Regions from separate parts of the Bacteroides salyersiae genome, predicted to be linked through region 3. Evidence: riboswitches for the same ligand, from Rfam matches in the RefSeq annotation. Region 3 holds a riboswitch; each other region holds the start of a gene.
What was found. A riboswitch is a leader RNA that binds a small molecule or an ion and turns the genes downstream of it on or off. The one in region 3 is predicted to bind cobalamin.

Region 1 (7,665 bases), 270 kb from region 3:
TTGTAGCATCCGATTCTCAGCCAATGTAGGTCCTTTCTTGGAAGAAAGTATGACTGTAGTTCCGTTAAGTGCCATATTTGGCGAAAGTAACGGAAAAAAAATGTATGTCTGGGTATTGAACGGCAATCAAGTAAACCGCCGTGAAGTGAGCGTTATGTCTCCCACCGGAGAAGCACAAGCCTTTATTACCAAAGGACTAAAGGCCGGTGAAAAAGTCATCATTGCGGGAGTTAACCAATTGGTAGAGGGAGAAACGGTGAAAATTGTGAATTAGTGATTAAGTAGTTAAGTAGGCAAGTAGTTAAGTAGTTAAGTAGCAAGTAGTTAAGTAGTTAAGTAGCAAGTAGTTAAGTAGTTAAGTAGCAAGTAGCTATGCAGCATATAAAAAAATAAGTAAAACTTTAAACTGGTAAACAAATTCTTGACTACTTACTACCGACTATCTACTACCAGCTACTTACTACCAACTACTTACTACTTAACTACTTGACTACTTAACTACTAAATAATAACTACTGAATAATATGAATTTAGCAAAATACTCATTAGATAATACCAAGGTAATTTATTTCTTCCTTGCAGTGTTGCTCCTCGGAGGGATTTTCTCTTTCAGCAATCTGGGAAAAAAAGAAGATGCACCTTTCGTCATTAAATCGGCGGTCATCATGACACGCTATCCGGGAGCCGAACCCGCTGAGGTGGAACGGCTCATTACAGAACCTATCTCACGCGAGATACAAAGTATGAGCGGAGTATATAAAATAAAATCCGAGTCGATGTATGGCATCTCAAAGATAACCTTTGAGTTGCAACCTTCCTTGGCCGCCTCTTCTATTCCACAGAAATGGGACGAACTAAGACGAAAAGTACTCAACATACAACCCCAACTTCCCAATGGCGCATCCGTTCCTACGGTATCCGATGACTTCGGTGACGTATTCGGTATCTACTATGGACTGACTGCCGACGACGGATTCACCTATGAAGAGATGCGCGACTGGGCAGAACGCATTAAAACACAGGTGGTCACTGCCAACGGTGTCATGAAGGTGGCCCTCTTCGGTGTACAGACAGAAGTAATCAATATCTTTATTTCCGTAAACAAACTGGTAGGTATGGGTATCGACCCTAAACAACTGGCTTCCTTGCTGCAATCTCAAAACCAGATTATCAACACCGGAGAAATACAAGCCGGCGAACAACAATTGCGTGTAGTTGCCAACGGAATGTACAGCACTGTAAACGATATACGCAATCAGGTGATAACCACCAAAGCGGGACAAGTGAAGCTTGGTGATATTGCCGTCATTGAAGAAGGATATATGGAACCAGCCTCCACCATCATGCGCGTCAACGGAAAGCGTGCTATCGGCATCGGTGTATCCACCGACCCACAACGCGACGTAGTGCAAACAGGAGAAATGGTAGATACCAAACTGGCCGAACTTCTACCCCTGATGCCTGTGGGTATGCAACTGGAACCACTCTACCTGGAGAATGTCATTGCCAAAAATGCAAACAACGGATTCATCATCAATCTGATAGAATCCATACTTATCGTGATCGTGATTATCATGCTGGTGATGGGACTGCGTGCGGGATTGCTCATCGGCTCCTCACTGATCTTCTCTATCGGCGGCACATTACTTATCATGTCTTTCTTCGGAGTAGGATTAAACCGGACTTCCTTGGCCGGATTTATTATCGCCATGGGTATGCTGGTGGATAATGCCATCGTAGTGACAGACAACGCACAAATAGCCATTGCCCGAGGAATAGACCGTCGCAAAGCGCTCATCAACGGAGCCACCGGTCCGCAATGGGGACTATTAGGAGCTACATTCATTGCCATCTGCTCTTTCCTTCCCCTATATCTGGCTCCCTCATCAGTGGCAGAAATCGTAAAGCCGTTGTTTATCGTCCTTGCTATCTCACTGGGACTTAGCTGGATATTGGCATTGACACAAACCACCACATTCGGTAATTTCATCTTGAAAGCAAAAACAACCACCGGTGCCAAAGACCCGTATGACAAACCTTTCTATCATAAATTCGCCTCTGTCCTGCATGTGCTCATTCGTAAGAAAGTACTGACGATCGGTTCTATGGTGGTTCTGTTCATCATTTCATTGGTAGTAATGGGAATGATGCCCCAAAACTTCTTCCCTTCTCTCGATAAACCCTATTACCGTGCAGATATTTTCTACCCCGATGGTTACAACATCAACGAAGTGGCCAAAGAGATGAAAACCGTTGAAGCACATCTACTGGCACAACCGGAAGTAGACAAGGTATCCATTACCTTCGGAAGCACTCCGTTGCGTTACTATCTGGCCTCCACCTCTGTTGGTCCGAAGCCCAATTTCTGCAACATACTGGTAGAACTTAAGGATAGTAAATACACCAAAGCGCAAGAAGAAAACTTCGATGCATACATGAAAGCGAACTATCCGAATGCCATTACGCGTACCAGTCTTTTCAAATTATCGCCCGCCGTAGATGCCGCTATCGAAATCGGTTTTATCGGCAACAATGTCGATACGCTGGTAATGCTCACCAGCAAAGCTCTGGAAATAATGCACCGCAATCCCGATCTGATCAACATACGCAATTCTTGGGGAAACAAGATTCCGGTATGGAAACCGATATACAGCCCGGAACGCGCACAACCATTGGGAGTATCCCGTCAAGGAATGGCACAAAGCATCCAGATCGGCACCAATGGCATGACTTTGGGTGAATATCGCAAAGGCGACCAGGTATTACCTATCCTGCTGAAAGGAAATACAGTAATCGACTCGTTCAAAATAAACGACCTGCGCACACTACCCGTATTCGGAACCGGCACGGAAACCACCAGTCTGGAGCAAGTAGTATCGGATTTTGATTTTCAATACCGCTTCTCGAATGTGAAGGACTATAACCGTCAGATGGTAATGATGGCCCAATGCGATCCTCGACGCGGAATAAACGCCATTGCTGCCTTCAACCAAGTATGGTCGCAGGTGCAAAAAGAGATACAAGTGCCCGAAGGCTACACCATGAAATATTTCGGAGAACAGGAAAGCCAAGTAGAATCCAACGAAGCATTAGCCAAAAACATGCCGTTGACATTCTTCCTGATGTTCACCGTATTGCTGTTATTGTTCAAGACCTACCGCAAGCCGATCGTCATTTTATTAATGCTGCCGCTTATCTTCATCGGTATCGTGCTTGGATTATTACTGCTCGGCAAGTCCTTCGACTTCTTCGCCATTCTCGGTTTACTGGGATTGATCGGCATGAACATTAAAAATGCCATCGTGCTGGTCGATCAGATCGATATTGAAACAAAATCCGGAAAAGCACCGTTGGATGCGGTAGTCAGTGCTACCGTCAGCCGTATCGTCCCGGTAGCAATGGCATCGGGAACCACTATTCTGGGTATGTTGCCATTACTGTTCGATGCCATGTTCGGCGGCATGGCAGCTACTATTATGGGCGGCCTGCTCGTAGCCTCGGCTTTGACATTATTTGTACTTCCGGTAGCCTATTGCGCTATTCACAGAATAAAAGGAGACCTTCCTGCACAAAACGGAATGACAGACAATGAGAATAAATAATAAAATAGAAATGATAAATAGACATTAAGATGATGAGAATTCAGATATTAATACTTGCACTGCTGTGCTACGGAATAGATGCCACAGCACAGCAGGCACATCTCAGTCGTGAAGCCTATCGCGACCGGGTGGAAAACTATAGCCAGATACTAAAGCAACAACAGTTGAAAAGCGTGGCAAGCATGGAAGGACGCAAAATTGCTTTTACCGGATTCCTGCCACAAGTGGATATTACAGGCGAAGGCACCTTGAATCTGAAAGAAATGGATGCATGGGACGGTCCGGCAGGACAATACCGTAACCATACTTATCAGGGGGTATTTGTTGTAGCACAGCCATTGTATACCGGTGGCGCCTTACGGGCCCAAAACAAAATAGCGCAAGCGGATGAAAAATTAGACAGGCTGAATGCTGAACTCACTTTGGATCAGATACACTATCAGAGCGATGCCGTATATTGGAACGCTGCTGCCAGTCGCGCCATGCTGGAAGCCGCCGCCCGGTATGAAGAAATAGTAAAACAACAGTTCGACATCATACAAGACCGTTTCAATGACGGCATGATCAGCCGTACAGACCTGTTAATGATCTCTACCCGTAAAAAGGAAGCCGAGCTACAATACATCAAAGCGCGTCAGAATTATACGTTAGCATTGCAGAAACTGAACATATTAATGGGCGAAGATCCGAATGCACCGGTAGACAGCCTGTGTGCCATCGGAGTGATCTGCGAACCGGTAACGCTTATGAACCTGGATGACGTATTACAACGCCGCGCCGACTACGCAAGTACGGAAGTCAACATACAGAAAAGTGAAGCACAACGAAAAGCCGCCCTCAGCCAGTACAATCCTCAAATAAACATGTTCCTCACCGGCGGTTGGGCTACGGCATCGCCCAATATGGGCTACGATGTCTCTTTCACCCCCATTCTCGGCATGAACGTAAATATTCCCATCTTCCGTTGGGGAGCACGCTTCAAGGCCAACCGCCAACAAAAAGCTTATATAGGCATACAAAAGTTACAGCAGAGCTACGTGACAGATAATATCAACGAAGAACTTTCTGCCACCCTCACCAAATTGACGGAAACGGAACATCAAGTAACCACTGCACAAGAAACCATGGAACTGGCAGAGGAGAACCTCGACCTGGCTACTTTTTCTTATAATGAAGGAAAAGCAAGCATGGTAGATGTGCTTTCGGCGCAACTTTCGTGGACGCAAGCCCATTCTAACCTTATCAATGCACATCTTGCAGCCAAAATGGCAGTAGCCGAATACCGAAAAGTAATCAGTGAATAAAAAGGTATACAGTGCCAATCAGTTTCAAATAGCTTGAAACGATCCGTTCCAACATAATAAAACCATTCGTTTCAATTAGATGGAACCATGAGTTTCAATTAGATGGAACGATTCGTTCCAATAAGTTGAAACAGAATAAGGTATTCTGTACTTTCATGTTTGATAGTTACTCTGTTTTCAAATCAACAGAATAACTACCAAACATTACTGTCGCATACATCTATTAAAAAAATATCTGTTTTTTTCTCTCTATTACTTAATAAATTTCTAACTTTGCCGCGCATTGGTTCATTTTTCCCAAGCATTCAGAAAAATGATTAAAAGGGAATCAGGTGAGAATCCTGAACAGTCCCGTTGCTGTATGTTTCATAAAAGCGTGATGAACACTACCTCATGCCACTGAGAGGCTTCTAAGCCGATTGGGAAGGCGTTTATTCACGGAAACGAGTCAGAAGACCTGCCATGCAACATGTTCAATAGCTTTCGAGGACGAGCTATGAATCCACTGATTTGTACACAAAAAGTTGTGTACAGAAAAGGTTATTCATACATATTGGTACTCTTTGAAGCTATTTGATGGAAAAGTAACTATCAAATAGAAATATTAATGGGAAAAACTATGTTCCAACGTTTCCTATGTGTAGTAGGAATGTGTAGTTTGCTTTTGCCTGTGGAGGCACAAAGCAGTAAAAACTTACGAGGTATAAATAAAGCAACAAATAATCGGAATATTGTTTTTAGATTATAACCTATGTGATAAATTCTTACGCCTGTAAATCTTGAACAAAAGAAACATTTTTATTTTAATATTAAACTATGATAAAATGAGAAAAATTTACTCTTTAATTCTTTTACTGTTTGTCACATGGCAGGTTTCTGCCCAAGTTTCAGTACAGGGTCAACCTCACCCTGTCGCAAAACAGTTAGTACCAATGAAAGCTATTGCAGAAGGTACTTTTACAATGGAAATGATTGAAAATTGGACTGGCGAAGGTGAAAATAAAGCCGCATTAGCTATCCAATGGAATGCAGAAGGAGAAACTAATGCTTTAGTATGGGGATATCGTTGGGATGGTGAAGCTACAGGAGAGAAAATGATCAGAGATATTGCAGCTGCTGATCCACGTTTTTTCTGTATGACAGAAACCGGAACAGCATATGGTTCCACAATTGCAGGTCTCGGATATGATGTTAACAAAAGTGGCGACTTTGCCGTTCAAAAAGATGGAAAAATTTACTATCCGGACGAAGAGGGCGTAATATTCACCGGAGGTTATGGATATGACGGTTTCACTTGCCTTGACCCAGAAGATTATTGGCAATCAGGCTGGTATCAAGGATATTGGTCTTATTGGCTAAAAAGTTCAGATGAAAGTGCCTGGGGCTACAGTGGTGTAGGCGCCACAGGCAGAAAATTAACAGACGGTTGTTGGGATGGATGGAATTTTGCTGTTAACATGAGTTCTCAACCATGGAAAGAAATGGCCCCTGCTGCTAAAAACGGCCCCACAGCACCATCAATAAAAATTCAACCTGAAAGTATTGTTGTTTCACCTGGTGAATCAGCAACCTTTGCTCCCGAATTTAAAGGAGATACTCTTGTTTATCAATGGTATAAAAATGAAATAGCAATACCTGATGCAAAAACTCCTCATTACACAATTCCGTCAGTTACAGTTGAAGATGCAGGTTCTTACTATTGCATTGTTAAGAATATCCTTGATGAAATCTCCACTGATACCGTAACTTTGACTGTAGGAAATAAAAACATAACTGCTATTCCTGGAAGCGAACCTAATACCGCAATAGTCACCTATGATGATTCATATATAACCTATTCCGGATTACTGACAATTCCTTCTACGATCAAACTTAATGGTAGTGATTACTCCATCATAGGCATTGATAATATGGCTTTTAAAGGATGCAACAAATTAACTTCTATAATCCTTCCGGACAATCTGACTACTTTAGGAGAAAAAGCTTTCAGCGGTTGCACAGCATTATCATCAATTATATTGCCTAACGAAGTAGAACAAATCGGAGATGAAACCTTTAGTGGATGTTCTGCCCTTACATCCATTACTGTAAATGATAAATTAAAAAGTATCGGACGAGCAGCTTTTGAAAATTGTATAGCATTAACAGACATCATTCTCCCTGACAATGTAGAAACCATCGGTTCTTCAACATTTAAGAATTGCGAAAAACTATCTTCTGTTATTTTAGGAAACTCAATAACAGAGTTAGGCGATTCTACTTTCCTTGGATGTAGTACACTAAAAAATATCATATTGCCATCCTCACTTCAAAAGATAGGGGTTCGTTCATTCAACGGATGTTCATCATTAATCAATGTAGAATTAGGTCATATCAACTCTATCGGAGACGTAGCATTCAACGGCTGTACAGCATTAACATCGATAACTTTCCCTAATAATCTTACTTCTATCGGAAACTATGCATTCTCAGGTTGTACTGAGCTTTCTTCCATTACTTTTGAGGAAGAAAAATTAAACCAATCCACATTGGAATTATCATCAATGACTATTGGGAACTATGCATTTGAAGGATGTACCAAAATAAATACACTGACAATACCTGATAAAGTAACTACTCTCGGTAACTATGCGTTCAACAAATGCGAAGCTCTAACATCCGTTTCATTCGGAAACGGACTTGTGTCCATCGGAAATTACGCTTTTGGAGATTGCAAAAAACTAACGACTGTAACATTCGGTACATCTCTTGAAACAATC
Region 2 (7,665 bases), 620 kb from region 3:
GATTGAAACAGAGTACATCACCTCTTACCAAATAGTTATAGGCGTCTGTAATGTATATATTTCCACTATACGGATTGACATAGATGCCATAAGGGGTGTTGATCTCGGTCTCGTCTGTAATGAAATCCTCGCGCAGGGTAGTTCCCGTTTGCAGGTTGAATACCTTTATCTGCGAATCCTGTGTGGTGTAGTTGAAATTATATAAGTAAGCAAGTTGGTCGTTGATGGCAAAATTCATTACCTTTTCGTCATAAATCTGTTTCACTTCATCCGTGCGGGTGTCTATCTGAACAAAGTTATAATCGCCCGCACTGATGTCTTTACCGCGTGTTGCCACATAGACGTGGCCGTAATTGTCCGCCCTGATCCGCCCCGGATTGTAACCTACCTGTATTTTCTTTATTTCTTTGAACGGTTCTGTGCTGACTACGGACACGGTGTTGTCCACGCCAATTCCGTCCCAATCCAACCCTCCGGAATTGGATACATAGAGTTTATCTCCCTGCACGCAAATTCCGTCCGGATTCCGTCCTACTGTGGCATACTCTTCGATTTCCAATGAGGTGGTATCTATGCGGGCCACAGTGCCGTCGAACGAGCAGACATATGCTTTGTCTTTATGAAAAGCGATGTAACGCGGTTGACGCGAACTACCGTTCTCATTCAGTACCGGTATCCGTTTCAGAGAGAGTCCTGATGCCCGGTCTATTACCTCGATCTGGCTCGAAACATTCACTACGATATAGAGCTTACTGCCGTAAATAGCCATATCATTGGCGGTATCGCCCAATCCTCGATGGTTTTTACTGCGGAAATAATCAGTGTCCGTCTGTCCGTTTTTGAGTGAATGAAACATGAGCGTACTGTTGTTCAGGTTAAACAGTCCTTCACTCAATACATAAATACCGGCGGTTCCGGTTTCTGTGTTGCTCCCTTCGTTGTCTTCGGGGCTATCTTTATCTGTAATATCATCACAGGCATGAATTAGCAAGCCGAATACGAATAATATGAGATATTTATATTTCATCATAAGATATATGTATTTTAATAAGTAATTTTCAATGTTGCACGTACCGAACGTCCCGGCATAGGGAAGCTCTTTATGATTTCGTAATTCTTGTTCAGCAGGTTGAGTACCTCGATGCTGAGTGATGTATTTATATCGCGTATTTTTAAATTGCGGCTGGCCGAAAGACTGTGGTCACTATAGCCATCCAGACGGTTCTGGCTTATGTTTTCTCCTTGTGTGTAGCGTTTGCCCGAGAAGAGGAAAGCGTAGGACAGGTTGATCCAGGGTGTTTCGATGCCTGCCTGCCCCGAACCGGATACACGCGGAGTATAGGCGATCTGGTGTTTATAAGTCTTTTTATAAGTATTGTCTGTTGCACTGGTGACATCCAGTGCACGTTGGTAAGTATAGTTTCCGGAAAGGTTGATTTGTAATTTCTCCATTGGATGCAAGGATATGCTTCCGGTGACATCCAAACCTTTTATATCTACTTTTCCCAGATTGGTCATGGTCCATACAAAAATGTTCTTGTTGGGAATAGCGACTATTTTATCCGTCACTTTATTGTAATAGGCATCTATCGTGGCCGATACATAGGGCAGAAATGTGCAGACAGATTTACTGTACGTAATGCCTACATTATACTGCCGGGTGCTTTCCGGACGCAAATCTCTCGTTCCTACCCGGCTGTAATACAGATCGTTGAAATTGGGTAACCGGAAAATGTCTTTATAGAAGAAGCGGATACGGAACTCTTCACTCCTGAACGGTTTGAAAGAAGCGCTGACGTAAGGGGTCAGTCTGCGGTGATTATCCGCTTTGGTGCCTTGCTGCACCTTTTCATTGGTGACCGTGGCCAATGCCGAAGCGGAGAGCGTAAGCCATTCGTTCACGTACTTTCCGGCGAGTGCGGTCAGCCATGAATATCGTGTAGGATAAGCAAAATCGGTTAAGTTGGCATTCAGCGTATTGATGCTACCGTCTGTGGAAAGAGAAAAAGACAGATTATCCAATACCCGGTAGAGTGCCGAAGCAGACAGATAGTATTCTTGTTGGTAATAACTGTTATCTTCTTTACCGGCTGAACTGGCATAATCAGGGTTCAGGTAACGCTGATAACTCCAATTCCATTTGGCCGATGCTTGGAATGCCCATTTCCGGTTGAATTCTTTTTTATATTGGCTTTGTACGAACGTGTTTTTATCCCACAAGTGTTGGTTGGCAAAGTCGTAATAGAAGGTAGTGGCATTGGGCAACCCGCGAGACGATTGGTAGTAGTATGCTTTCAGCCTCCATTGTTCGTTGTCGGAGAGGTTACCGAACAGGCCGGCTTCGGCACGCAGGCTTTCCACTTGCGTGTTTTTTCTTTTCTCGCGTGAGGTTAAATCATCCTTATCGCCATAATAGAGGGTATAAGGGTAGTGGCCGTCTGCCGACATCCATTCGGCATTGGCAGATAGTGCCCATTTCCGGGCTAATTTCTGCTCTATCAGTACGGACGGATTCACCAATCCCCAAGAACCGGTTTTGAACGAACCGATGATATGGGTGTTTTTATTATTCTTGAATTGCGGGGTCAGTGTCTGGATATTCAGTAGACCTGCGGAAGCGAAAAAGCGTGCCGGTTGGAATATGTTATCACTCTGCCCGTTGTTGAGCGAAAGGCGGTCTACATTATCCAAGGAGAAGCGTCCGATGTCGATTTGTCCTGTCTGGCAGTCGGTTATGGCAATGCCGTCATATCCTATGGCCGTATGTTGTGCTCCCAAGCTGCGGATGGATACGGTTTTCAATCCGCCAATGCCTCCATAGTCTTTTACAGTTACTCCTGCAAAGTGTTTTACAGCATCGGAAACCTGTAATACATGCAAGTTATTTAATTCTTCTTTGGAAAATATCTGGGTGGGTGCCGTTGCGCGTACTTCCCGTGTCTGATATCGGTCGGAAACCACTACTTCGGGAATAGAATAAACATGTGTCGTATCTACCTTCTGCTGTTGGGCGGAAAGTAATGCAACAGGGCAAAGGCAGTAAACTACTGCACTGAAAAATTTGTATTCAAAGATCCGGTTCAATCTGTTCATCTAATCAGTTTTGATTAAAATGTCCGGGCGAAATCACTTCGACCGGACACATCAATAAACTTGGCAGAGTTTATTTGTAAATTATACTTTCTCTGAATCAGAGTGATGAATGAAATGATGGATAGAATTTATCCGGTTCATTAGACTCAACGCTTTTTCCACGAAAGCAATGAAAAGATTGCATGGCAGGTCTTCTGACTTGTTCCTGTGGCGGACGCCTTCCCGGGATTTCCCAGTGGCTAAAGGTAGTTGTCCGTAACGTTTTTATGGAACTTACAGCAGCGGGACTGTTCAGGATTTGCACCTGATTCCCTTTTTAATCACATCTTCCGAAGGAAGACTATGAACCAATGCGTGGCAAAGATAGAAAGAATATTCAGAATGGCAAAGGAATGGTACGGACTTATTATTGTGCCGATACATCATTTATCTATCCATAATCTATTTAGCTATAATATACTTTGCCGGACTGTATGGAGTATACTTTATTTCATCAGATATTGGGTTATTGCTTGCACGGTGGCATCTTTCAATAGCACTTTCTTATTTGCATCCAGCAGATAAAGGGTGGGTACTGCTTTCAGGTCATATAGATTTTGGGTTTTGATGGTAAGTGATTTGTCATATCCGTTGATCCACTCTTGGGGAAACTCATCACGGTGTCGTCTCCATTCGTCCAGTTCTTCGTCCGGATAGAGGGCAATTACTGCCAGCTGTTTCTTTTGGATCAACTCATTGATAATAGGAGAGTCTTTTAGTGCTTCTATGTTTTCCGTACAGGCATGGCAGCCCGGGTTATTGATAAACAATACGGTGTATTGGGATTTTATTTTATAGAGTGTGCTTTGCGCACCCGATTCTAATGTATAGGTAAAATCGATCGCTTTTGTATCGACCCGGTTTTTGTATGCCATCTCTATGCGTGCTTGAGGACGGATTTTTTCTGTTTCTGTCAGAACAGATGAAGAGATCATTGCTTCCAGCACCGGAATATAAAATTCTTCATTTCTTAAAGGGGAATTCGGGTCATAAAGGTATTTGTCGGCCAGTCCGGTGATATAATCGAAAACTTTTTTCTCGGTTTCTGTTCGGGCGATTGTTTTCTTTATCGCCTCCTGCGCCGTACTCAAAGGAACGTGATTCAGTAAATCGCAGTAATCGGCCCAGGCCTGTTCCGTAATATCAGGATGATGGATATAGTTTGTATCGGCAAAGTTTACATTGTCCCAATAATGCTTCACCAGAAAATCCGCCCGTAGTTCGGGAGTGTTCAGCATGGCCGGTATAGCCGGTAAATAAAAGGCAGTGAGGGTATCTTGTGGTATATAGGATACTTGACTTGAAGATTTTCCGTTTTTACAGGAAAAGAGACAGAATACGAGAGCTATCGGAAGATGTTTTATATAATTCATTTCTCTTGTTTTAATCGTTCTACAAAATTATGCGATTATTCCGTCGAAACAACAAGAATCCGTTTTATTTTTCCTTTTTATTGTGACGATAGCTTAAATCTCTTCTTATTTATATTGCTCCATATAATTGGTGTAAATATTTGTGCTGTAAAGTAAGATTTGAAAATACAGTGATACGATTTGTTTTGAAATGAAAATGTATAACAACTTGTTTTGTTTGTAATGCTTTGTTTATCAGAGTGCTATATAATATTGTTTTTGCCCGTAGAGAAACAAGTCTTTTCTCTACGAGTTTCATCTCGTTTCTCTACGGGAAACGGGTCGTTTTTCGTAGAGAAACGAACAAGATGGTTAGGTAATATGACAAGAGGTGCTTTATTGAATCTTGGCTGTCATTGTTAGGTGTAAATTTAATTCTGGAAGAAGAACTTCCTTGTTGCCGGATGCTTTTTATCTTTCCTTTGCTAACGTGAATACGAATTCCAGTCCTCCGCCTTGATTGTTTTTGGCAGAGATGCTACCGCCATGTATGATTACCGCATTTTTCACAATGGCCAGCCCTAACCCGGTACCGCCCAATTTACGTGAACGGCCTTTATCTACCCGGTAGAATCGTTCGAACAGGCGGTTCAAATGTTCCGGAGATACTCCTATGCCGGTATCGGCAAAACTGAAATAATAGAAATTCTCGTCTTCGCGGAAACAGTTGATATTGATTTGGATATTGGTACCGGCATAGGCAATGGCATTATCCATCAAGTTTCGGAAAATGGAATACAATAGCGAATAGTTACCCCGTATCTGAATATCTTTTTTCAAAGAGTTGACCACTGTGATCTGCTTTTCTTCGAGTTCCAGAGAAACTTCATTGACGATATTGGTGACCAGTACGCTGATATCCACCTTTTCCATATCTATCATGTTGGCTGCTTCGTCCATGCGGGTCAGCACCGAGATGTCGCGTAACAGGCGGCTCAGACGATTGCTTTGTGCATAGCAGCGTTCCAAGAATACGTTTATTTTATCATGTGGGATGTGATCGTTGTTGACGATGGTTTCCAGATATCCCTGAATACTGCTTACGGGAGTTTTCAATTCGTGTGCGATATTTTGGGTTAGCTGGCGTTTCAAGCGTATCTGTTCTTCCTCCATCGTCACGTCATTGATGCTTATTTCGAAGCTCATATCCTGAAAGATGATACATTCTACAATAAATGTTTTCCCGTTTTTATTGATAGTGATAGACATTCGTTTTTCTTCTTTACCGGAAGGCCGTTTAGGGGCTTTGTTGATAAAGTCGGTGATCTCTTTCAATTCATTGATTGTAAACACCTCTTCGGCTGTCTCTAAGTTGGAGTCAGAGATGAGATTGCTATATTGGGTAAAGAGGTTATTGACAAGAATTTCTTTTTTATCTTTGTTGAACACACCAAGTCCTTCGTGAGAAATTTGCAGATGGGTGATCAGTTTTTCCCGTTCGATGTAAAGGGCTTCTTTGGTTTCGTGCAGTCGTTTGTATATCTGGATGATGTGCTGTGATATTTCTCCCAATTCGTTATGGGGAAAAGCGGATTGCATGGCCATTTCGATCGGCTCATTCCGGTCGGCACGCATGGCGAATTCTCTCAACTGACTAATGGAGGTACCTAATTTATTGGTGAATTTGTAGAAGATGACGACCAATAACAGGGTCACAATAGCAGTGAACCAGAGGTAATGCGAATCGGCTTTCAGATTGTTAATCAGGCTGACATTGTAAGGCAATGCCGAGCGTATGATATAATCATTGTAAAGAGTAGCCGAATAAAAATAAGGTACTCCTGTTGTTTCCGAAGTACGGCGAACATCAAATCCGCTACCGGTTGCCAATGCTTTTTCTACCTCCGGGCGAGTGATATGGTTTTCTAAAAGGGAGTTGTTTGTTTTATAGCTGTCATACAATACATTTCCCTGGAGATCGATAACTGTCACGCGTAAATCTTGCAATGCGTGGTTATTGATATACTCATTCATTTCATTCCGGATGCCCGAAAGCGTATCTATCTTTTCATTCAAACGTGCGTTATAGTCTTGCAATTGGGAATGAAGAAGCTCTACTTTGTACTCTTTTTCCCGTTGGTACTGATAAGCAATGAAGCAAGCGGCAAAAACCAGAAACAATGATATGACCGAAAGAAAGAGCTTCCGGCTGAATGAAAGAAAATGCTTTTGATTGACAGGTAGGTTCATGGTGGAATGATGAAAAAATGAAAGAATGAAGGAATGAAAAATAGGAGGGCTATGTGGTGTGTCTCTTTATCACGCATTTATGGCGCAGTCAATTGGCACATTGGCACATTGCCCGATTGGCACATTATTTCATTATTTCATTCTGTTTCAAAGCAATATCCGTATCCCAGGCGGGTGACGATCCGCTTGCCATATATGCCGATCTTTTTACGCAGACGGGTGATGTTGACATCGATCGTACGGTCGAGTACGTATACTTCATCGCTCCATACGCGGGCAAGGATGTCCTCGCGCGAAAATACCCGTCCTTTGTTCTGTAATAGCAGGAATAGGATTTCGAATTCTTTTTTGGTCAGTGCCACTTCTTCTCCGTCTATGCTAACTTTCTTTTTTGTAATGTCGATTACCAACGTCTGGTAAGTGATCTGTTCCGGTGCTTTTTCGGTTTCGGGGGTAACGGTACGCCGCAGAACCGCTTTTACGCGTGCTATCACTTCACGCAGGGAGAAAGGCTTCGAGATATAGTCGTCCGCACCGAGGTTAAAGCCGGTCACCGTATCATTTTCCGTGTCTTTGGCGGTGATGAAGATGATAGGTACATGAGCCGTCTTTTTATCTTTTTTCAGTATATTAGCCATTTTGAATCCGGAGATTTCTCCCATCATCACATCCAGCAATAGCAAATGATAACTGCTGATATCCATTTTCAGAGCTTCTTCGGCGGAATTGGCAGTATCTACTTCATAACCTTCATTTTCAAGATTGAATTTCAGGATTTCACAAAGGTCTTCTTCGTCGTCGACAACTAAAATGCGGTAATCGTTCATTGTATTCTCTGTTTATATGACATTACAAATATAATCTTTTATTTTATTTCGCAGCAAAGGTGGGTGATTTTTGTTACGACGGGGTGAAACACGTGTTACAATTA
Region 3 (7,665 bases):
TATCCCGTCTGTTTATACTGTAATCAGTACTGACAACGAACGGCTACTGCCTGATTTTTCCAGTGTCGATCAAATGAATCATGCCATCCTGCAGGTTCCGCTCCCGGAAGATACGCTTTGGTTGGAATGCACCAATCCGCAGCTACCATTCGGATATGTACATAGCGGTATTGCCGGACATGATGCTCTATTGATTACAAAAGAAGGAGGGATTATGTGCCGCCTGCCCTCCTATCCCGATTCGTTAAATACGCAAACAACTAACGCTTCTGTCACTCTCACTCCTACCGGAGGAGCAAAGATAAAAGCCAGCGGAATCTCTCGTTTGTTTCAATATGAAAGTATGGCAGGTATCACCAGGCTCGAGCCGTCACACCGGAAAGATTATTTACGTTCCGGCATCAATCTGATACAGGCTAATATAAACAATATACAAATCAACGAAGCCAAAGAAGTCATTCCCATGATCGATATCCAATATACGATCGAAACGGAACAATACGGAAATAAAACAGGAAATCGATTGTTTATCCCGGCCAACATCTTCCGTAAAGGATTTACAACGCCCGATCTTAAACAACGTGTACAGGATATCCATATAAATTACGGCTATTTGGATACAGACAGTATTTGCCTGCAAATACCGGAAGGATATACTATCGAATCTCTCCCCAAGACTTGCCAAGTAACAAGCAGCTTCGGAAGTTTTAGTTCTTCCTTAATGATAAAGGACAAAGAAATATGTATCATACATCGCTTATTGATGCACCGGGGAATTTATCCTAAAGAGATTTATAAAGATTTTCTTGAATTCCGTAAACAGATAGCGGCACAATACAGCAGCAAAATTATTCTAAAGAAAGAATAAGAGCCTGTTGTTTTGGAAAAATGGAGTACCTTTACAACCGAAACCAATAAAGATACGACATTGAACAATCATCGATATACACATGGTGAAGAGCTCGCCAACACACTGAGTCATGGAGCCGGTATTCTGTTAGGAATCATAGCAGGATACTTCTTATTGATAAAAGCAGCCGCAGGCAACGATCCCCACTGGGCCGTTGCCTGCGTTTCTGTCTATTTGGCGGGAATGTTATCCTCTTATATCAGTTCTACCTGGTATCATGCTTCCGCTCCGGGAACGACGAAAGAATTATTACGGAAATTTGATCACGGAGCCATCTATCTGCACATTGCAGGTACCTATACCCCTTTCACCTTGCTGGTGATGCGCAATGCCGGCGGATGGGGCTGGGGCATCTTTGCATTTGTCTGGTTATCCGCCCTTATCGGTTTTATCCTTAGTTTCAAAAAACTAAAAGAACACAGTAATCTGGAAACATGCTGCTATGTCGGAATGGGCGCCTCCATCCTGATAGCATTAAAACCGCTAATGGGCTGTCTTTCAGAAATAGGGGCATCCTCCGCCTTCTGGTGGCTCATCGGTGGAGGAGTATCTTATATCATCGGAGCCATATTCTATTCATTGCGCAAACCCTACATGCATTCAGTATTCCATCTCTTCTGCCTGGGTGGCAGTATAGGTCACATTGTTGCAATTTGGTTGATCTTATAAAACTGAGAACCTGTTTAAGTTTTCCTCTTAAAAGTTTTCCAAAACGGAAAACTTTCTGTATCAAGAAGAAAGAAAAGTTTCCCGAATTTTAATGTTAAAAGCTAACCAACCTACAAGTAATTCTACTATCTTTGTCCCCGTTCCGGAGCTAAAAAGAGGTTTAGTCAAAAGGGAACGCTGTGCAAATCGGCGACAGTACCCGCTGCTGTAATTCTCTGAGAATCCGCACACTATGCCACTGCGAGTTTCATCGTGGGAAGGCGTTGCGAAGGAGAGATAAGTCAGAAGACCGGCCGGACAGATTTACCATTTCACGATTGACGATCGATCATCAGAGTTACGCTAATCGTAAATAGTAAATTATCTAATTGTTTAATTTATAAATTACTTTCGGGAGTTAAAGTTATGAACTACGCTGAAATTTGTATCATCAAACGTGATGGTAAAAGAGAAGATTTCTCTATTAGTAAGATCAAGAACGCTATAAGCAAAGCGTTCAGTGCCTCCGGTATCACTGACGAGCAACAGCTCGTAGCGGATATTACCATGAATGTCATCAGCCGCTTTTCCAATCCTACCATCACTGTAGAAGAAATTCAAGACTTGGTGGAAAAAGAATTAATGAAAGTACGGCCCGAAGTTGCAAAAAAGTACATCATCTATCGCGAATGGCGTAATACGGAACGCGATAAAAAAACACAGATGAAGCATGTCATGGACGGAATTGTCGCTATCGACAAGAATGACGTGAACTTGAGCAATGCCAATATGAGCAGCCATACTCCGGCAGGTCAAATGATGACTTTCGCTTCAGAAGTGACCAAAGATTACACGTATAAATACTTACTGCCCAAGCGATTTGCAGAAGCACATCAATTGGGGGATATCCATATACATGATCTGGACTACTACCCTACAAAGACCACTACTTGTATCCAGTATGACATGGACGATCTTTTCGAACGTGGATTCCGTACCAAAAACGGCAGCATACGTACCCCGCAAAGCATCCAAAGTTATGCCACATTGGCAACTATCATCTTCCAAACCAATCAGAACGAACAACATGGCGGACAAGCCATCCCGGCATTCGACTTTTTCATGGCAAAGGGAGTAAATAAATCATTCCGCAAACACCTGAGTTCTTTTATCAGCTTCTATATCGCGATGGAAACCAATACCGCAGTGGAAGAAAAAGCAATCCGCGCCTTGATCGAAGAACATCTGCCCTCTATCAAGACCAACGAACTGGAACGTGAAACACTGCGCATGGCACTCACCGCCCTTCAAATCAATATAGACAAGGAACATCTGGCACGCGTCATTGAAAAAGCTTATCAGCAAACCCGGAAAGATACCCATCAGGCTATGGAAGGTTTTATCCATAATCTGAATACAATGCACTCGCGCGGAGGCAATCAGGTGGTATTCAGCTCCATCAATTACGGAACGGATACTTCCGCCGAAGGACGCATGGTGATTGAAGAACTGTTAAAAGCTACTATCGAAGGGTTAGGCACCCGTGGAGAAGTTCCGGTATTTCCTATTCAGATATTCAAAGTGAAAGACGGAGTATCCTATTCGGAAGAAGATTATCAGAAAGCAATGACGGATTTTGAAGCGGCCGAAGAAGGACGCATGACTTTCAGCGCTCCTAATTTCGACCTGTTCTTAAAAGCTTGCCGGACTACCGCAAAAGCACTGTTCCCCAACTTCATGTTTTTAGACGCCCCGTTCAATCAAAACGAAAAATGGAATATCAACGATCCGAAACGATATCGTTACGAATTAGCAACGATGGGCTGCCGTACCCGTGTATTTGAAAATGTGGCCGGAGAAAAGTCTTCATTAGGACGCGGCAATCTTTCATTCACTACTTTAAACATGCCCCGTCTCGCTATTGAAGCCCGTATCAAGGCAGAAAGCATCATCGAAGACAAGCGCAACCAAGATGCCATAGAGTTGAAAGCTAAAGAAATATTTATAGAGTCGGTACATGAAACAGCCACCTTGGTAGCTGATCAGCTTTATGCCCGCTATCAATACCAGCGTACGGCATTAGCACGTCAATTCCCATTCATGATGGGTAATGATGTATGGAAAGGAGGAGGTGCATTAAACCCGAACGAAGAAGTAGGAGATATTTTACGTAGTGGTACGTTAGGTATCGGTTTTATTGGCGGACACAATGCAATGGTAGCACTCTACGGTCAGGGTCACGGTCATAATGATAAAGCATGGAACACCCTGTACGAAGCCATCATGGAAATGAATAAGGTAGTGGACGAATATAAAGCGAAGTACAACCTGAACTATTCTGTACTGGCAACTCCCGCCGAAGGACTATCCGGTCGCTTCACCCGCATGGACCGTCGTAAATACGGAAAAATCGAAGGAGTAACCGACAATGACTACTATGTGAATTCTTTCCACGTGGACGTAAAAGAACCTATCAGCATTGTAGAGAAAATCAAACGTGAAGCTCCTTTCCATGCCATCACACGCGGAGGGCATATCACATATGTAGAATTGGACGGTGAAGCGCAAAAGAATGTAAGGGCCATTGCCAAGATCGTAAAAGTAATGCATGACGAAGGCATCGGCTACGGTTCCATCAACCATCCGGTAGACACTTGTCACAATTGCGGCTACAAAGGGGTAATTTACGATAAATGTCCGGTATGCCAAAGTGAGAATATCCTGCGCATGCGCCGCATCACCGGATATCTGACCGGAGATTTAAGCTCTTGGAATTCCGCTAAAAGGGCAGAGGAAAGAGACAGAGTAAAACATTTATAAAGCTTTCAGCTTTATAAGTTGAAAGTTGAGAGTTGAAAGTTGAAAGTTACTATGCAGTGTGGCAGCGCAGCTAACTTTCAACTTTCAACTCTCAACTTTCAACTATAAAAAGCTTTCAACTAAAATAAGGCCTCATGACAACTTTCAACTCTCAACTTTCAACTTTCAACTTATTATACACCTATCCCGAAACAATAGTTGATGGTGAAGGCATCCGATATTCCATTTATTTAGCCGGATGCAGTCATCACTGCCCCGGATGCCACAATCCGGAAAGTTGGAATCCGTGCGCGGGAGAGGAACTGACGGAAGAACGCATCATGGAAATTATCCGTGAGATAAATGCAAATCCATTATTGGATGGAGTTACTTTCTCCGGAGGTGACCCTTTTTATAATCCCGAAGCATTTTTTCTTTTGGTAAAGAGAATTAAAGAAGAGACTCATCAAAATATCTGGTGCTATACGGGATATACCTACGAAGAAGTACAGGCACATCCCAGATTAGCAGCCGCACTGCCTTATATTGATGTTCTTGTAGAAGGACGATTTATACAAGCGCTCTATTCCCCTCATCTGGAATTCAGAGGAAGCAGTAATCAAAGAATTATCCGGCTGCATCGCTAAAAAAATTCATTTTTCAAGAGGTGTAAAAACAGAGATATCCATCCTCCTGTCTTTTTCTATTTACAAAATAAAACAACAATTTATTCTTACCGACTCAGGCCCATTGTAAAACATTAAAAACGAAGGACTAATTTCTCTACGAAGAACGGCCTGTTTCTCGTAGAGTTTCGGATCGTTCCTCGTAGAGTTTCGAATTCTTTCTCGTAGAGGGAAAACAGTAATTATTAAAACATTAATTCACAACACTTTACCGAGTTCCTTATTTGTTGTATATTTTCATTCCGTATCACTCTGCCAGACTCCTCTTCACATATCATATATAATTACATTCCAGAGTTTTATTCCACATATAGTCCGATACAGAACCTTATTTACCAACGCAGGAAACAGTAACTTTACAAACCGGATAATAACCGGGACAATTCTTCCCGCCAGTCAACACCATTCTTAGGCTTGAACGTATGCATGCCCAACTCCTTACCGATGCGTACATTCGAATCTCCATCGTCTACGAAAAGAGTTTCCGAAGGTACCATCCCACTATCTTCCAACATATGATAAAAAATTCCCTTATCCGGTTTTGTACAACCTAACTGATAAGATAAATACAACTTGTCGCAATAATCCGCCAAAGACTTTCCCTGAGAAGAAAACTCCGGACTGCATGCCCATGACATCACATAAGGATTAGTGTTACTCAAAATATAGACACGATAAGATTTTCTCAATTCCAGTATGTAATCCAGTTTATGCACATCGACTCCTGTGAAAAAGCCCAACCAAGCCTGCCTGGTCTCTTCTGCCGACAATTCCCGGCCACATAGCTCTCCCAATTTTTCCCGAAAACCGTCTGCACTCAATTTACCCTCTTCCAGTTCCTGAAAAATACCGGTCTGATGATACTTATCCAAACGGGTTTCCGCATCTTTCAACCCTAACTTCACAAAGGCCTGAACCGCTTTGTCGCGATCTATATCGGCAATGACACCACCAAAATCAAATACAATATTCTTTATCATAACATCTCATGAATCTATTTTGTACAAAGGTAAGACTTATCCACCTAAAAAGCAGTAGATAAAAGCTTGATCTTCATCAAAAAAGAGGATACTGCATTCTTTCACCAAGTATCTGTTTCTATCTTAATCCGGCATTATCTTGAGAGCTGTTTTGAATCCCGGCCGGTTATCCGAAAAAACTCAGCCGGAATCCTTGTTTACCTAATCTCTGTTCTGTATCTGGAGAAAAGTTATATCCTTCTCTCCCTTAATATTCGGTCTCTTTCACTGTCTCTACCAGCCGTTTGAAATCTTCCGGGTATACATCTCCGATATTTCCGATACGGAAAGTATCTGCCTTTGATATTTTTCCCGGATAAATAACGAATCCTTTGGATTTCAATGCCATATAGAATGATTTGAAATCAAAACCAGCCTTTGGATAAAGAAAAGAAGTGATGATAGGAGATTGAATGGCATCTTCAAGTAATGTTTTAAAACCCAAAGAACGCATTCCGTCTACCAATATCCGGTGATTTTCGCAATAACGGGCATAACGGGCCTCTACCCCTCCCTCGGCAATCAACTCCGTCAACGCTTGCTTGAATGCACGCACCACATGAGTGGGAGATGTAAAACGCCATTTTCCATTACCTTTCTCCATCGTTTCCCACTGATCATAAATATCCAAAGACAGCGAACGGGCGACTCCTTTACAGTGCATCAATTCGGAACGGCGAGCAATGATAAAACCGAATCCGGGAACCCCTTGAATACATTTATTGGAACTGCTGATTAAAAAATCAATGCCTAATTCATGTACATCCAAAGGTATACCTCCAAAACTACTCATACAATCCACGATCAACTTTTTACCATGCATTTTTACCACATGAGAAAGTTCTTTTATCGGATTGAGAATACCGGTAGTAGTTTCGCAATGTACAAAAGCCACATGCGTAATATCAGAATTATTACTCAGATAGTCATCCACATACTCCACAGAAACCTGTTCCGTTTCCTCAAAGGCAAGCATGTCATAATCCAGATGATAATATTCGGCAATGTTCCCCATACGATCGCCATATGCGCCATTACTGCAAATCAATAATTTGTTATTCTTACCGATAGTAGCCCCAATCACAGCCTCTACACAATAAGTACCACTTCCCTGCAGAAGTACGGTAGTATATTCTTCGGGAGTCTTGGTAGCTATTCCAAGCAGTTCTTTACGCAATTCCTGAACAATATGTAAGTTATAATCTTCATCCCAAGTACACCAATCGGTCATCATGGTTTCTTTTACACTATCTGAAGTTGTCAACGGTCCGGGAGTTAATAATAAATATGGTCTCATAATGTATTCATTTTTAAATTTATAGTTTGAATAAGTGCTGGTAATTCTTCGATATTACGGATTACATAAGAGGCACCGGCTTCAAGCATACGGTTTCTTACCTCAACCATACGATCCTCTAGTTCATCGGCAGTCAAGTTATCTGTTTCCTCCTCAGTAAGTCCCATTTCATTACTGCCGAGAATGACGCCCACACTCCACACCTTGGCATTCACACCCTCTTTTATATCAGCGATCGTATCACCCACTTTCACAACCGTATCGAGACAAGGAACACCGAGTTTAATCATATTCTCAAAAATCATA
Region 4 (7,665 bases), 660 kb from region 3:
TTTTCCGCTATAAACTTCAAATTTAGCTCTTGGATAATAAGAAGAAGCAGTAGAATGATAATACAGATGAAAATCGCTGAATTCCAACTCTGCAATCATTCCTTTCGTCCCGGGAATAAAAGTCACGATCTGATCGCCCTCAACAGGATTATATCCATCATAGTATGAAGACGGATTCTTGGTACTGGCAAAGTCCCACGTTCCGAAAATGGTCTTTTCAAATGTACCGACCACTGAAAGATATTCATTCTTCACCGTTCGGAAACCTTCCGGATTACCGTTCGCTACTGCATGAGACTGTCCGGAAAGAGTGATCCCGGTACAGCCGCCATCAATCACTTCACCGCTCTGTGTGTCTGCTTTCAAATCGTATGCCAACCAAAAATAATTATCCCCTTCGACCAAGCTCTGCGAACAACTGCTCAATTCGAAAGCCGCATTCCCTGTTAAATCAACCTCACCCACTTTCACTGTATTGGCAAAGACATTGCTTTTTCCGGTATAATAAACCGTAGCTTTTGACAAATGAGATAAAACCGTAGTTCCTTCGGCAGTAAACTTAAATGCTTGCGCAACAAGAGGAATAGTATTTTCCGTCTTAATATTGACAGAAAGAATCGGTTGCGAAACATCACCGGCCACGACAGTACCTTCGGTATATTGAGCAGGAACAATTTCTTTCACCTCCATTTGCACGGGAGTATACTCGGACACAACGGCTTCAAAACCATCTTTTAAGTTATAATCGGTTATCTGTATGGTTTTTAAATAGACAGTCAGTGACCCGTCTTCCGCCATTGACTTCACAACCGCCGGTACTCCATTGCGCATGATTGTATTTAAATCAGCTTCACTGACAGTTTTTCCATCGTAAATCTTCATCACATCATCATTGGTAGAAGTGCTATATATATTTTCATATAAGCTTACTTTGGAAAAGTCTATCTGAATTTTATTTCCCGGAGTAGTCGGAACAAATGTTACTGTCCCTTCAAACTTTGAAGAGATTTTCCCATCTTTTCCACCATCATCATAAAAAAAGAGATTATCGCTCCCCACCTGATAAGTGGCGGGAGTAGCAGACATCAGAACCGTATGCGGAATAGTCAAAGTAACGGGGGTAGCCGCTATAAAGCCCTCTACTCCGGTGGTATGGGCAGTCGTTGTTACCTTCGAAACAACAGCTTGCACCTTTGCTCCGAACACTGCATCCGCCTTGACATCACCTGCAATGGAAAACCAGTTCCGACCGGAAGACAGCGCTTTAGCTAATGTCAAGGTATAAGTACCGTCATTCTCGGTAAAAGTTGTTTCCAAAGGTGTCTCTCCGTCAAAATTCAGTTCAGCACCGGCATACAGTTTCAACTGTCCGGGTTCTACAACTTCATTTATAGGAAGCGTAAACGAAACACTCGTCAGATTCTCCGGTTTCATGATTCCTTCGGTATCTACATAAAAGCTGACTAAATTTACCGCTTTTTTAGCTACAGGCTCGGTTTCCACTTGCTCGTAAGAAGAACCGGAACCTATAACCGTCATATCTTCCACCTTTACACAACTCACTTTAGCTACCCAACCGGAGCAATTGGTTGCATTCACGAAATGAAACCCGACAGAGAGTGCTCCACTGGGATCGGTAGAAAAATAAGTTTTATTGGTATAAGTCCCGCTAAGCGTTTCCAACAGTTCACCTTCCGGCAATTTAGATGTATTTGAAACTCCATAGGTCGTTGTAGGAAATTTATAGTCCGCACCCGGTTCCAAAATTCCGTTATAAATATTCAAGTAAGCCGGATTAGTGGTCCATGAAGTCTCATACTTTAATACCTCTACCGACTCAAAAGTTATTTGAATTACTTTCCCTTCTTCCGCCGGTTTAAAAACAACGGCCGACAAGGAATTGTAGCTACTGCTACCCTTTATCATATCTTCTCCCCAATGATCATAAAACGTAATCTCATCGGAAACGATCACCGCCCCGTCTTCGGGCATTCCGAATTGGGGCATAAGCACAACATTCGGGTTATCAGAACCTTGTCCCCATGAATACATGGGGATGGCACTGAGCACCAATCCGAGTGTCATCAAAAATAAATGCGTAATTCTTTTCATAAGCATTTTAATTAAACAATTATTTGAACTAAAACTAAATATTCAAACTCTTGAATAACTTTTGCCAAACGAAAAAAACAGAGATTGCCCTAAGAAATGCAGGCATTGAAATAGGTCCTAAAACGTCTCTTTTAGTCTATTACTCTCCGCTTTAACTCCCGAAAGCATCAGATATTATAAAAATTGGCAGGTCTTCTGACTTGTCTCTCCCTCCGGATGCCTTCCCATAAAGCAGGGCGCTTTACAGTGACATTCTTATCCGGGTTCTACGAGAATTACAGCAGCGGGTACTGTTACCGATTCGCACGGTATTCCCTTTTTATGCATCACAACTCGATGCAAACCAATTTTTTGCAAAGGTAAACTTTATTTTTGAAGTAATCTCAGAGCCTGTTTAAATTTTCCTTTTAAATGTTTTTATCAGTTTATCTTGAGCAAAATTAAAACGAAATGGGGATGTGTCAAAACTCCCCTTTTCGTTCTCATTTAAAACCGGTTCTTATTTCAGTTCGTCTTCGGTAAGTTCCCGAATCACCTTGCAAGGATTGCCCACAGCTATCACATTGGCAGGAATATCCTTTGTCACTACACTCCCACCACCTATGATGCTATTATCTCCGATTGAAACTCCCGGCAGTATCACTACATTCCCTCCAATCCAGACGTTATGTCCTACCGTTACCGGATAAGCGTATTCCCAACCGACTATACGCTGTGCCACATTTACAGCATGCCCGGCCGTATAAATACTCACATTCGGCGCCAATAATACATTGTCTCCGAATGTCACCAAAGCCTCATCCAATATAGTACATCCCATATTGGCATAAAAATTCTCACCAACACGGATGTTATAGCCATAATCGCAACGGAACGGCTGTTCGATAAGTAGCTGCTTGCCGGTAGCACCTAAAAAATGTTTCAATATTTCAGTACGCTTTTCCATTTCCGACGGATGCAGATTGTTATATTCAAACAATATCTCTTTCGCGCGGGCACGTTCCGTCACCAATTCATTACAAAAAGCCAGGTAAGGTTCACCCGCCAACATCTTCTCTTTGTCTGTTTTCATATCTTTATATATCCTAAGTTACGGGAAATCCGACTCATAAGGACAACAAATATAGATGAATTAATGAAAAGTGGATAAGATTTCTTATAGGAAACCTGATTTTTTACTATAAATAAGCCTTTTGGGAAAAATCGTCAACTATTCCGGTAAAATTGCTATTCTCCTGTCTTAGAAACAACTCTATCTTTGCAATAGTAAAAAACAATAAAGAATGAACTATATGAAATCAATTAAAATCTTAACTGTGACATTTTCGCTTATGTTGACTTTTATAACATCAGCCTGTGCAGGCAATAAAGATAGCAAAAGTATTAACTCTCAAAAAGAAAAGAATGATATGGAAGTAATAGCATTGACCAAAGCAGATTTTCTAAAAAAAGTATATAACTACGAAGCTAATCCCAATGAGTGGAAGTTTGAAGGCAGTCGTCCTGCAATCATTGATTTTTACGCCACTTGGTGTGGTCCCTGTAAAGCGATGGCACCGATACTGGACAGTATAAGCAAAGACTATGCCGGGAGAATCGATGTCTACAAAATAGATGTGGATAAAGAGTCTGAACTTGCGGGAGCATTTGGCATTCAAAGCATTCCCACTCTATTGATGATTCCGGCAAAGGGAGAACCTAAAATTTTACAGGGAGCCATGCCGAAAGATCAACTTACTAAAATAGTAAACGAGTTTCTATTAGAAAAGAAATAAAGGTAGAAGGACGTATCCAAGAGATTTTATAGATACTTCCGGGACATAGAAGTATTTGTTAAAATTGACTCGTTATTTCAGACGCAACTTTCACTGTTACACAGATGTATTGGTTTATCACGAAATAATAAACCGGGTGTAACCAGTGAAAGTTGCGTCTGATTTATATTCTATTTTTATTTATATATACAAAATACATCTTTATTTTGTAATATAAATGCCAATATATGTAATGCATCATTACATATATAGATATCAAAATAACTTCCCATCTTGTTCGGGATATAATGCCTTGTAATATTTGATACGTTCTCCCCAGGGACGGAACTCAAAAGGAAATACATGCTGTTGCTCCGCCCAGCGATTCCACTTCTTCTCCAGACTTTTCACCTTCTCAGGATATTGTGCAGACAGATCTTTCTCCTCAAAAGGGTCTTCTGAAAGGTTTATCAACTCCCAAGAGGATTTTCCATTGGCACGTACCAACTTCCATCCGTCCGAAATAACGGCACAAGACGTCTGATGCTCGAAAAACAAATCACGTGAACACAATTTTTTATTCTGTATGGCAGGTAAAAGACTGGTTCCCGACAATTTCACTTTCTCTCCCTGAAAAGAAGAAGGGTATCGGACCGATGCCATATCCAGACAGGTAGGAAACAGATCGATAATATGACCGGGTTCCCGGCAAATCGTGCCTTTCTCTTTAATTCCTCTTTTAACAGAATCACCACACTTTATGATCAGAGGTGAACTTGTCCCACCCTGAAAACACCACTGCTTATAGCTACGGTAAGGAGTATTACTCAAATCCGCCATCAACTGTCCCAGATATCCCCCTTCGCTGGTTGCCCCGTTATCGCTCATAAACAGAAAAACGGTATTCTCATAAATGCCCTTCTCCTTGACTGCTTCGATAAGTCGTCCTATACCATCGTCCATGATCTCGATCATGGCGGCATAAGTAGCCATGTCGTTTATCCATTGTTCTTGCTGCCGGGGAGTAAGATCCGTCCACGACGGGCGTTGATCATTGAACTCCCGCTGATAAACCGGCAGTTCCATCGATTTTTTTACCAGCCCACAGGCTTTCTGGCGTTCGAAACGTTGACGACGCAGTATATCATATCCCGCCTTATAACGTTCACGGCAAGCATCCACCCTCTGTTTCGGAGCGTGTAAAGGCAGATGCGGTGCATAATGCGCCACATACAGAAACATAGGAACATCAGCAGGATGTTCCCTCACAAAACTCACGGCGGAATCGGATATGGCCGTGGTATAGTAATAATCATCAGGGAACTCAGTAATCCTTGTCAGACCGGAATATACCGGTTTAGGAACATAATAACTTCCACCGCCACTAAGGCAGCCGTAGTATTTTTGAAATCCGCGTTGCACGGGATAACTTCCGTTGGGTTCATCAAAAGCGCCGTCTACGGTCACATGCCACTTACCGCTCATATATGTAGCATAACCATTGTCGCGAAGCACTTCGGCGATAGTAGGGATATTGGCCGCTATCTGTCCCCGATACCCGGGACGATGTTCATCGACAGCCGTCATCCACCCCATACCGGCTTCGTGCTGGTAATGGCCGGTAAGCAAGGCCGCCCGGCTGGGACAACTACGTCCCGTATTCTTAAACTGGCTGAAACGTATCCCTTCTTCTGCCAAAAAATCAATATTCGGAGTACGCACTTCACCCCCATAACATCCCAAATCGGAAAATCCCATGTCATCACACAATATCAGAATAATGTTCGGATGGTTCTCTTTAGAAGCATTGCCGGCAACGGCACTGTTCCCTATGGAAGATAATATTAGGGAACTTATCAACAGTCTATTCATTCGTTTGGATTTAAAAGTTACTCACGGACAAATATACCGCTAATCAGTGAATGGCAATGTTCACTTTTGATTATTTATTGTCTAATATTATCTAAACTGCAACAAAAAAGAAAGAAACCAAATAAGTTCTTCTGAATTATTCTTAACTTTGCCACGTATCTGAAAAACGGATACATCGTTTTCGTAGAACGATGGAGAAATCTTATTATTATCTGCCATCAAAATCTGGTAAATTTTAGCATATGCAGATAATAAGTGAGACTCTCCACGTCCAAGAAGTGTATGACTTTGTTATATACCATCTTGGCGTGGGGCTATTACTTATTATTTATATGCGGGCTTACCAGAGCCATGATGGGATAATATAGTATATAGCTCCCACGCCTTTTCATCATGCATGGGAGCATAAATAAATTAAAAGCACACAAATAATTATGAATGAATTAACTTGTCCCTGTTTCATGAAAACAGATCTTGAACTCGCGGTTGACAAATTATCCTTTCTTGAAGAAAACTATTCCTGCATGAATTCTCCCGAATATCTTAAGACTCTTCCCAAACATGAACTGTTATGTTGCTTGTGCCTGATCGATGTAGTTATACTTTCTATCAAGCAGAAACGTTATACATGTACAATCACAGAGCTGATTCGGTTATATGAATGCAGAGAAAATATTATTTTGGTAATTTTCGTAAAATATAAATTCCATCCACGCCTGTAATATCTTCAGATAAACAGACATATCACGGGAAGTGAACAGAATACCTCTTATAGATTTACTTCTAAAAGAAGCTATCTGTTTCGCGGAAATAGAAGGTTAAGGGATACAAGGTACGGATACAAGGCTCTTAACAATAGCAGGCAAACTATCCAAAACCATCACAGGATTATCCGTAGAAACAAGATTCACACCCAACGTTACCATCTCCCGCAAATCTTCAGGTGTATTGATGCCCTGTACATTCACAGTCATCCCCAATTCCTGCGCTTCCCTGATCCATTGAGGGTGGTCACGATATTCTTTCCGATGATAATGAATTCCCCGTATCCCCATTTCATAGACCTCAGCCGGTGCCATTCCCCCTTTGAGACAGGCCACTACCGCCTCCGGATCAATCCGAACGAGCTCTTTGCATATATCCAAATTAAACGTGATATACTGCACCTTATTCTCCACTTTATAATACCTCACCGTATCCAGCACAGCCTTTACCACAGTCATATTTCTCTCGAAACTATCATGCTTCTTAATCTCGATAAAAAGTTTGGTTGGAGATTCCGACTGCTTAAGTTGCACAAGAAAATCCTTCAATTGAGGTAACTTTTCACCATTAGACAGTTTCATATCTTTCAATAAATCATAATCGGTATCTTGAAAGGAAAGACCATTCATTTTTTTATCATGCCCTACCACCAAATAACCGTCTTTAGTGAGCCATACATCCATCTCCGAGCCATAAAGCCCCATTTTTTGGGCATTCTTCAAAGCGGTAACCGAATTCTGTGCCGCTCCTTCCGTATTCCAATACCCCCGATGGGCAACAATGCCCGGCTCCCGGTTTCCTCCGTTCTGAGAACGGAGAGAAACACTTGGGCAAGCCAAAAAATAAACTAATACACAAATCGAAAAAACACGCATATGTTTTAATGATAATAATTACATAATATTATATTTATACCTTTGAAAGTACGCTACTTCAAGGTGACCATCACATTAACGGTAGAAACCACTTCCATCTCATTCGCTCCATCAACTGATGAAACAAGCTTGTAGGAAACCGCTTTATCAAAATCGACAGCAGAAGAACCCGAAATCTGCTCCACATCATTTATATAAACCTTATCTGATGGAGAAAGCGTTTCAAAAACCGGAACTAACGCACCTGTATCCGTACCTTCGGGAAGAGTCACATATAAATCGAACGT

Region 1: it holds a riboswitch for cobalamin, as region 3 does, so the genes downstream of both, RB604_RS19640 (leucine-rich repeat protein) here and RB604_RS20520 (anaerobic ribonucleoside triphosphate reductase) in region 3, are expected to answer to the same signal.
Region 2: it holds a riboswitch for cobalamin, as region 3 does, so the genes downstream of both, RB604_RS18175 (TonB-dependent receptor plug domain-containing protein) here and RB604_RS20520 (anaerobic ribonucleoside triphosphate reductase) in region 3, are expected to answer to the same signal.
Region 4: it holds a riboswitch for cobalamin, as region 3 does, so the genes downstream of both, RB604_RS18020 (DUF4465 domain-containing protein) here and RB604_RS20520 (anaerobic ribonucleoside triphosphate reductase) in region 3, are expected to answer to the same signal.

What each region holds. Positions count from the first base shown of each region.
Region 1 covers NZ_CP133452.1:5,100,743-5,108,407, forward strand. The annotation lists gene RB604_RS19625 (efflux RND transporter periplasmic adaptor subunit) at 1-274, shown strand, start outside; gene RB604_RS19630 (efflux RND transporter permease subunit) at 525-3,602, shown strand; gene RB604_RS19635 (TolC family protein) at 3,632-4,906, shown strand; cobalamin riboswitch at 5,173-5,385, shown strand; gene RB604_RS19640 (leucine-rich repeat protein) at 5,839-7,665, shown strand, end outside.
Region 2 covers NZ_CP133452.1:4,747,757-4,755,421, reverse strand. The annotation lists gene RB604_RS18180 (YncE family protein) at 1-1,027, opposite strand, end outside; gene RB604_RS18175 (TonB-dependent receptor plug domain-containing protein) at 1,045-3,093, opposite strand; cobalamin riboswitch at 3,261-3,460, opposite strand; gene RB604_RS18170 (DUF5106 domain-containing protein) at 3,579-4,505, opposite strand; gene phoR (two-component system sensor histidine kinase PhoR) at 4,956-6,734, opposite strand; gene phoB (two-component system response regulator PhoB) at 6,872-7,561, opposite strand.
Region 3 covers NZ_CP133452.1:5,367,496-5,375,160, forward strand. The annotation lists gene RB604_RS20510 (DUF3858 domain-containing protein) at 1-868, shown strand, start outside; gene trhA (PAQR family membrane homeostasis protein TrhA) at 929-1,579, shown strand; cobalamin riboswitch at 1,706-1,891, shown strand; gene RB604_RS20520 (anaerobic ribonucleoside triphosphate reductase) at 1,985-4,378, shown strand; gene nrdG (anaerobic ribonucleoside-triphosphate reductase activating protein) at 4,513-5,004, shown strand; gene RB604_RS20530 (HAD family hydrolase) at 5,400-6,023, opposite strand; gene RB604_RS20535 (2-aminoethylphosphonate--pyruvate transaminase) at 6,271-7,359, opposite strand; gene phnX (phosphonoacetaldehyde hydrolase) at 7,356-7,665, opposite strand, start outside.
Region 4 covers NZ_CP133452.1:4,705,581-4,713,245, forward strand. The annotation lists gene RB604_RS18020 (DUF4465 domain-containing protein) at 1-2,112, opposite strand, end outside; cobalamin riboswitch at 2,281-2,475, opposite strand; gene RB604_RS18025 (sugar O-acetyltransferase) at 2,612-3,184, opposite strand; gene trxA (thioredoxin) at 3,405-3,887, shown strand; gene RB604_RS18035 (arylsulfatase) at 4,143-5,738, opposite strand; gene RB604_RS18040 (glycerophosphodiester phosphodiesterase family protein) at 6,557-7,342, opposite strand; gene RB604_RS18045 (DUF5017 domain-containing protein) at 7,432-7,665, opposite strand, start outside.